Regions from separate parts of the Geobacillus lituanicus genome, predicted to be linked through region 2. Evidence: a T-box and tRNA genes for the amino acid it is inferred to sense, from the RefSeq annotation. Region 2 holds a T-box; the other holds one or more tRNA genes.
The links. A T-box is a leader RNA that pairs with one kind of tRNA and senses whether it is charged. The one in region 2 lies ahead of serS (serine--tRNA ligase), so its partner is inferred to be a tRNA-Ser.

Region 1: it encodes a tRNA-Ser, which carries the amino acid that the T-box ahead of serS (serine--tRNA ligase) is inferred to sense. The anticodon was not compared.

What each region holds. Positions count from the first base shown of each region.
Region 1 covers NZ_CP194773.1:1,926,246-1,929,651, reverse strand. The annotation lists partial or broken gene ACR1UW_RS09720 (IS110 family RNA-guided transposase) at 1-943, opposite strand, end outside; tRNA gene ACR1UW_RS09715 (tRNA-Ser) at 1,336-1,428, opposite strand; tRNA gene ACR1UW_RS09710 (tRNA-Ala) at 1,438-1,510, opposite strand; tRNA gene ACR1UW_RS09705 (tRNA-Pro) at 1,518-1,594, opposite strand; gene ACR1UW_RS09700 (hypothetical protein) at 1,797-1,925, shown strand; gene ACR1UW_RS09695 (ABC transporter permease) at 2,111-3,091, opposite strand; gene ACR1UW_RS09690 (ABC transporter ATP-binding protein) at 3,084-3,406, opposite strand, start outside.
Region 2 covers NZ_CP194773.1:408,709-412,114, reverse strand. The annotation lists gene serS (serine--tRNA ligase) at 120-1,394, opposite strand; T-box leader at 1,448-1,664, opposite strand; gene pdxT (pyridoxal 5'-phosphate synthase glutaminase subunit PdxT) at 1,674-2,264, opposite strand; gene pdxS (pyridoxal 5'-phosphate synthase lyase subunit PdxS) at 2,289-3,173, opposite strand; gene ACR1UW_RS01940 (D-alanyl-D-alanine carboxypeptidase family protein) at 3,303-3,406, opposite strand, start outside.

The sequences.
Region 1 (3,406 bases), 1.5 Mb from region 2:
GACCTTAGCTTCTTGTTCCCTTTCCTCGTTCGACCTGACAACCGTTTCCCTGCACTCTCATGATTCCCGGGAGCCATTCCGGCCCATGAGGCCAAGTGCGCGGCGGTAGGGAACCGGCTCATGTCCGTCCCGATTTCCGCTGCAATTTGTTCCGCGCTTTGCCGCCCCACTCCCGGGATCGTATCGATGAGCTCCAGCGCTTCATGAAAAGGGCTCGTTCGTTCCTCGATTTCTCGATCCAATCGGGCAATCGCTTCATCTAAATACTCCACATGACGCCATTGCTCGGCCAGCATCATGCGTTGATGCGGCCCTATCACTCCTTTCAACGCGCGCCGGAGTTCTTCCGTTTTTTGTTTCAGCCGCCCTTTGGCGAGCTGGGCGAGGGCCGCCGGATCGTCTTTTCCTTCGATAAGGGCGCGAATGATGAGCCGGGCCGACATCCCGTTGATGTCGGATACGACCGAAGAAAGCTTGATATTGGCTCCTTCCAGCACTTTTTGGATGCGGTTGAGCTCCCGTGCCCGTTCCTCGATCAAACTGCGCCGATAACGGACCAGTTCAGTTCCCGGAGCTCCCGCTGAGCTCGATGAGGGATGTAACTCCCTTTTAGCAATCCATGGCGAAGTAAGTCCGCGATCCATTCGGCATCTTTGACATCGGTCTTTCGCCCGGGAACCGCTTTGATGTGTTGGGCATTGACGACAAGCACTTCGATCGGCTCTGTTTCGAGGAGATTATACACCGGCTTCCAATATACGCCCGTCGACTCCATGGCAACGTGCGTCACCTTTTTTTCTTTCAGCCAATCCACCAACTCCTCGAGATCGTCGGTCAGCGTACCAAACGTGCGAATCTCTTTTCCTTCAGGGGTAAGGGCGCAAGCCGTAATCGATTGCTTATGCACGTCCAATCCGCAACAGCGTTCATACAAGACGCGCATCGGTCTTCCTCCCTGCTTCGTTCTCAAAAACAGCTGGTGCAGCAGCCTTTGTTCAAGCATTCTATCCTGCGTGCTTCCCTCAAGGGAGCGACATTCCGTGGTGCACCAGACTACTGGGGTCTGTCTATCCTTCGGACTTTTACGTACCATAGATACAACGACCTCATGACCCCAGCTGCAAGGAGACCATTCGACAGAAGGTTGTTTTCATCCTTCCGATGGTGACGAAATTTTTTTGTCATGGGAGTCTATCCTATTTTCAGCAAAATATAGTTAAGGCGATTCATCTCCCACTTACTCCGCTTCGCTTCGTTGAAGTGGGAGTCTTCTCGCCTAATTAAGATAAACAAAAAACCTGCCGGTTGCCGGCAGGTTGACGCTCGTATGTAAGATGGCGGAGGAAGAGGGATTCGAACCCCCGCGGGCTGTGACACCCCTAGCGGTTTTCGAAACCGCCCCCTTCAGCCAGACTTGGGTATTCCTCCGTATAAAAATGGAGCCTATCGGATTCGAACCGATGACCTCCTGCGTGCGGGGCAGGCGCTCTCCCAGCTGAGCTAAGGCCCCATGGCAATGGTCGGGAAGACAGGATTTGAACCTGCGACCTCACGGACCCGAACCGTGTGCTCTACCAAGCTGAGCTACTTCCCGTCGTTCTCTTGTTTATTTTCCCTTGCGACAATTCATATTCTATATGAGTTCTATAAGAAAGTCAATAGTTTTTTTATTTTTTGCGGTTGCTCACACAAAAACGGACAAAAGGCGCGTTTTTTCCACAGCCGAACGCATAGCGCCCCCCTTTTTTTTCCTATACTAAAAACACATCAAACGCATCAAGAAAAGGGGACGCTCCGTGAAACTGATTCCGCCGGCGCAGCGCAAACGGGCGCATTTGTCGCAATTGACAACCACCCATTTCCATTTGCGTCATCCGCTTGTCGTCGCCTTTTTTCCTTTTCGTTTCCGGGTTTCGGCAATTTGATGCAGCAACGCTACGCCACGGCCTTTATGTTAATCCTCTGGGAGCTGTTTATCAACACAAAAGCCCATATCAATACAGGTATATTATACTCGCTCCTCGGCGATTTTGAAAAGGCCAAAGAGTTGTTCGCAACGCTCGTTGAAACAACCGCGAGGGGATTCCCCGCGGTTTTATTGCTTTCCTTCTCAATACACATCCCGCCGCGTAAAAACAACAAAAGCGACGATGAGGGCGACAAGCCCCCAAACGGCCAGCACGACCATCGAAAAGCCAAGCGTCATTCCCTCAATCGGCGGAGTCGCTCCTTTTATGTAATCTGTCAGCCGCAAATTGACCATAAACAAATATTTCGCCGAATGCCATGACGACACCATGTTCGACAAAATCGCGCCAGAAATCAATGCCGCGAGCATAATGCCCATCACGGCCGCCGTGCTCCGAAGCAGCACGGAACACATAAACGTCAGCGTGCCGACAACAGCACTCACAAACGTGGCGAGCCCAAGCTCGATCAAAATGTATTTCCATTGCGGAATCATGTGAACGTTCGTTGTATCGAGATCCTCTCCTTGAGGGACAAAACCGGTCAATAGCGGCAGACGGAAGCCGCCATATCCAAACACGAGTCCGGAGATGGCATACGACAGCACCGCCGCCATCAGCATAATGAGCGACACCGACAGGAGCAACGCGATATATTTGCTCAACAAAATTTTCCACCGCTTCACCGGCCGGACAAGCAGCAGTTTGATCGTTCCCGAGCTCGCCTCGGACGACACTAAATCGGCCGCCACCACCATCACCAAAAGCGGCAAAAACAAGTCGATGGCGTTTTCGATAAACGTGCGCATAAACGTCGGCGCACCGGGAGCGGACGGGTTGATGTTATGTTCTAAGTAATACTGCTGCTGCTTGAGACGGATTTGCAAATACTTCCGCCATTCTTCCGACATGCTCGACGACTGGAGGCGGTTTTGCAAATCGACGATTTGCTGCTGCAGCTGCGTCCGCCAGTCGGTCGTGCCAAGCCGTTTTCTCAACTCTTCCGTCTCGCGGTATTGGGCGTATGTAAACAAGGCGACGAGCACCGCAATGATGGCGGCGATCACCCATAGCCGCTTTTTGCGGACGATTTTCAACATTTCATTATACACGAGCTTACTCAATCGTTTCGCCCCCTGTCAGCTCGATAAACAAATCTTCGAGCGTCGGCAGCCGCGGTTCAATTTCCGACACCGAGACGCCGGCTTGGACAAGCTTGGCGTTCCAAGCGGCTAGTCTCGACGGCTCATATGGCGTGACGATCGTCTCTTCATCAGCGCGCAGCACCTCGGTTTCCTCGGCCAACAGCGCCCGCGCCCGCTCGATCGGAACGGCTTTCCAAACGACGCGCGCCTGCTGGTTTAACAGCCGCTCCACCGTGTCGACCGCCAAGAGCCGCCCTTTCGCCATAATGGCGACGCGGTCGCACATTAATTGAA
Region 2 (3,406 bases):
GTACTGTTCTTTATCGCTTTGGCAGAGAAGCATTCGAGGCCGGCGTCCGCCGCCTCTTTTTCTCCGCCGCCAACGTCATTCACTATAACACGTCTGCCGGGAAAAGTCAACCAACGATTTTAACGGATGACGTCCCGGTTGCCCATGTATGGGCGGAGCGCCTCTGGGATGATGACCGATCCATCTTCTTGCTGGTAGTTTTCCAAAATAGCGGCGACCGTTCGGCCGATGGCCAACCCTGAGCCGTTTAACGTGTGCACGTATTCCGGTTTCGCTTTTGGATCGCGACGGAAGCGGATGTTGGCGCGGCGAGCTTGGAACGCCTCAAAGTTGCTGCACGACGAAATTTCCCGGTACGTGCCGTAGCTTGGCAGCCAAACTTCAATATCGTACGTTTTCGCCGCCGAGAATCCAAGGTCTCCGGTGCACAAGGCGACAACGCGGTACGGAAGCCCGAGCCGCTGCAAAATCGTTTCCGCCTGCCGTGTCAATTTTTCCAGTTCCTCGTATGAATCTTCCGGTTTGACAAACTTAACAAGCTCCACTTTGTTGAACTGATGCTGACGGATGAGCCCTCTTGTGTCGCGGCCGGCCGAACCAGCTTCAGCGCGGAAACAGGCGCTGTACGCTGCATAGTAAAGCGGCAAATCATCTGCAGATAAAATTTCATCGCGATGCAAGTTCGTCACCGGCACTTCCGCTGTCGGAATGAGAAAATAGTCTTCGCTGTCCAAATGAAACGCATCCTCGGCAAATTTCGGCAATTGCCCGGTTCCAATCATGCTTGCCCGGTTCACCAAATAGGGGGGCAGTACTTCTTCATAGCCGAATTCATCGAGATGGATGTCAAGCATAAAGTTGATTAACGCCCGCTCAAGCCGGGCGCCCAACCCTTTATAAAACACAAACCGGCTTCCTGTCACTTTAGCCGCCCGCTCAAAATCAAGCAGACCAAGCTGGTCGGCGATATCCCAATGCGGTTTCGGTTCAAACGAAAACGAACGCGGCTCCCCCCATCTCCGCACTTCGACATTGTCCTCTTCCGACTGGCCGACCGGTACGGATTCATGCGGAATATTTGGAATCGATAACAACAGGGCGTTGAGTTCCTCTTCCAGTTGGCGAATGTGCTCATCCATTTGCTTAATGCGGTCGCCGACTTCGCGCATTTGGACGATCAGCGGCTCCGCATCCTTTTTCTCGCGCTTAAGGGCGGCAATTTGCTGCGACACATCATTGCGTTTGCTTTTTAGCTCTTCCACCTCAGCAATCAAACGGCGGCGTTCTTTGTCCAACTGTTCAAACCGGTCGATGTTCGCCAAATCTCCGCCGCGCTGCATTAGTTTTTCTTTCACTTCTTCAAACTGGGCGCGCAATATTTTCACATCCAGCATGGCTTTTACCTCCTTTTCCATTCAATATTATACATAAAAAAGCCCCCGTCCCCAAAAGGGACGGGAGCGACCCCGCGGTGCCACCCTGAAGGCTTGCGATGCCTTCCCTTTTTGCCGTTCACGGCGGCTGCCGAAAACGCCTACTGACCCGCTTTGGCGTTCAACGTTTTGCTCGAGGATGGATTCACAGGCGCTTCCTGCCGGTTTGCACCACCCACCGGCTCTCTGAAAGAAAGGGGGTCTGCTGCTTGTTCCTCTCATCGCTTTCGCTTGATCACTTTACTTAAGGCTTGACGTCATTTTCGCTTCTTTGACCATGTTGAGAAAGTATTGCATCAATCGATGATCGTCGGTCAGCTCTGGATGGAACGAGCAACCAAGAAACTGGCCTTGCCGGGCCGCGACAATGCGGTCATTGTATGTCGCGAGGACATCGACCCCGTCGCCGACCTCGACAATGTGCGGAGCACGGATGAAGACGCCGACAAACCCGTCGCCAACCCCCTTGATCGACAGCTCCGCCTCAAAGCTTTCCCGCTGCCGCCCAAACGAGTTCCGCTCGACCGTAATATCCATCAGGCCTAAGTGAGGCTCATCATACCCGACGATTCGTTTCGCCAGCAAAATGAGCCCGGCGCATGTCCCAAACATCGGCTTGCCATCAGCGGCAAATTGCTTCAATGGCTCCATCAATCCGTACCGGTCCATGAGGCGCCGCATTGTTGTGCTTTCGCCGCCCGGGAGCACGAGTCCGTCGAGTCCCGAAAGCTGCTCCGGTTTCTTCACGACGACCGCCTCGGCGCCGCACGCCTCGATGGCGCGGACATGTTCCTGCACAGCTCCTTGCAGTCCGAGTACACCTATTTTCATTGTGATCTTGCTCCTTTGTCCGGCTTACCAGCCTCGTTCTTGCATCCGATGCTCCGGCAGCAGTGTCGCGACATCGATGCCGCGCATTGCGCCGCCCAGCCCTTTCGATAGATGGGCGATCAGCTCATAGTCTTCATAATGAGTCGTCGCTTCAACGATCGCACGAGCGTATTTTTCCGGATTTTCCGATTTAAAAATGCCCGAACCAACGAAGACACCGTCGGCGCCTAAGTGCATCATGAGCGCGGCGTCAGCTGGTGTCGCGACACCGCCAGCGGCGAAGTTGACGACCGGGAGGCGGCCAAGCCGTTTGATTTCACGCAGCACTTCAACCGGAGCCCCAAGCTGTTTCGCCTCGGCGACAAGTTCGTCTTCGCTCATGCTGACAACTTTGCGGATTTGCGCGTTGACTTTGCGCATATGGCGAACGGCCTCGACGATGTTTCCTGTCCCTGGCTCCCCTTTTGTCCGCAACATCGATGCCCCTTCAGCAATGCGGCGGGCGGCCTCTCCTAAGTCGCGGCAACCGCATACAAATGGGACCGTAAACTGCCGTTTGTCAATATGGAACTCTTCATCAGCCGGCGTCAATACTTCACTTTCGTCAATATAGTCGACGCCGAGCGCCTCAAGGACGCGCGCTTCCACATAATGCCCGATGCGCACTTTTGCCATGACTGGGATTGATACAGCGTTCATCACTTCTTCAATGATCGTCGGATCAGCCATGCGCGCGACACCGCCAGCGGCGCGAATGTCTGCCGGGACGCGCTCGAGCGCCATGACTGCGACAGCCCCTGCCGCCTCAGCAATCTTCGCTTGCTCCGCATTGACGACGTCCATAATGACGCCGCCTTTTTGCATTTCCGCCATGCCGCGTTTGACGCGGTCTGTACCTGTCAATGCCAACGTTGATTCCCCCTGTTCCTATCCTTATGATTTGCTATATACGCAAAAGGATGATTCCACTGTTTCATTTTACCTCAATTTTTACAAAAATCACAATGGAAAAAAGCTCCCCTTAACCGGGGAGCAGCGTTACAACCAACCTTTCACCGTTTTGGCAACGCTTGTCCATAAATCAGCAAACAGTCCGCCAATCGCACGCATCGAGAGAACGAACCAGTTGGCTTTCTCCACCT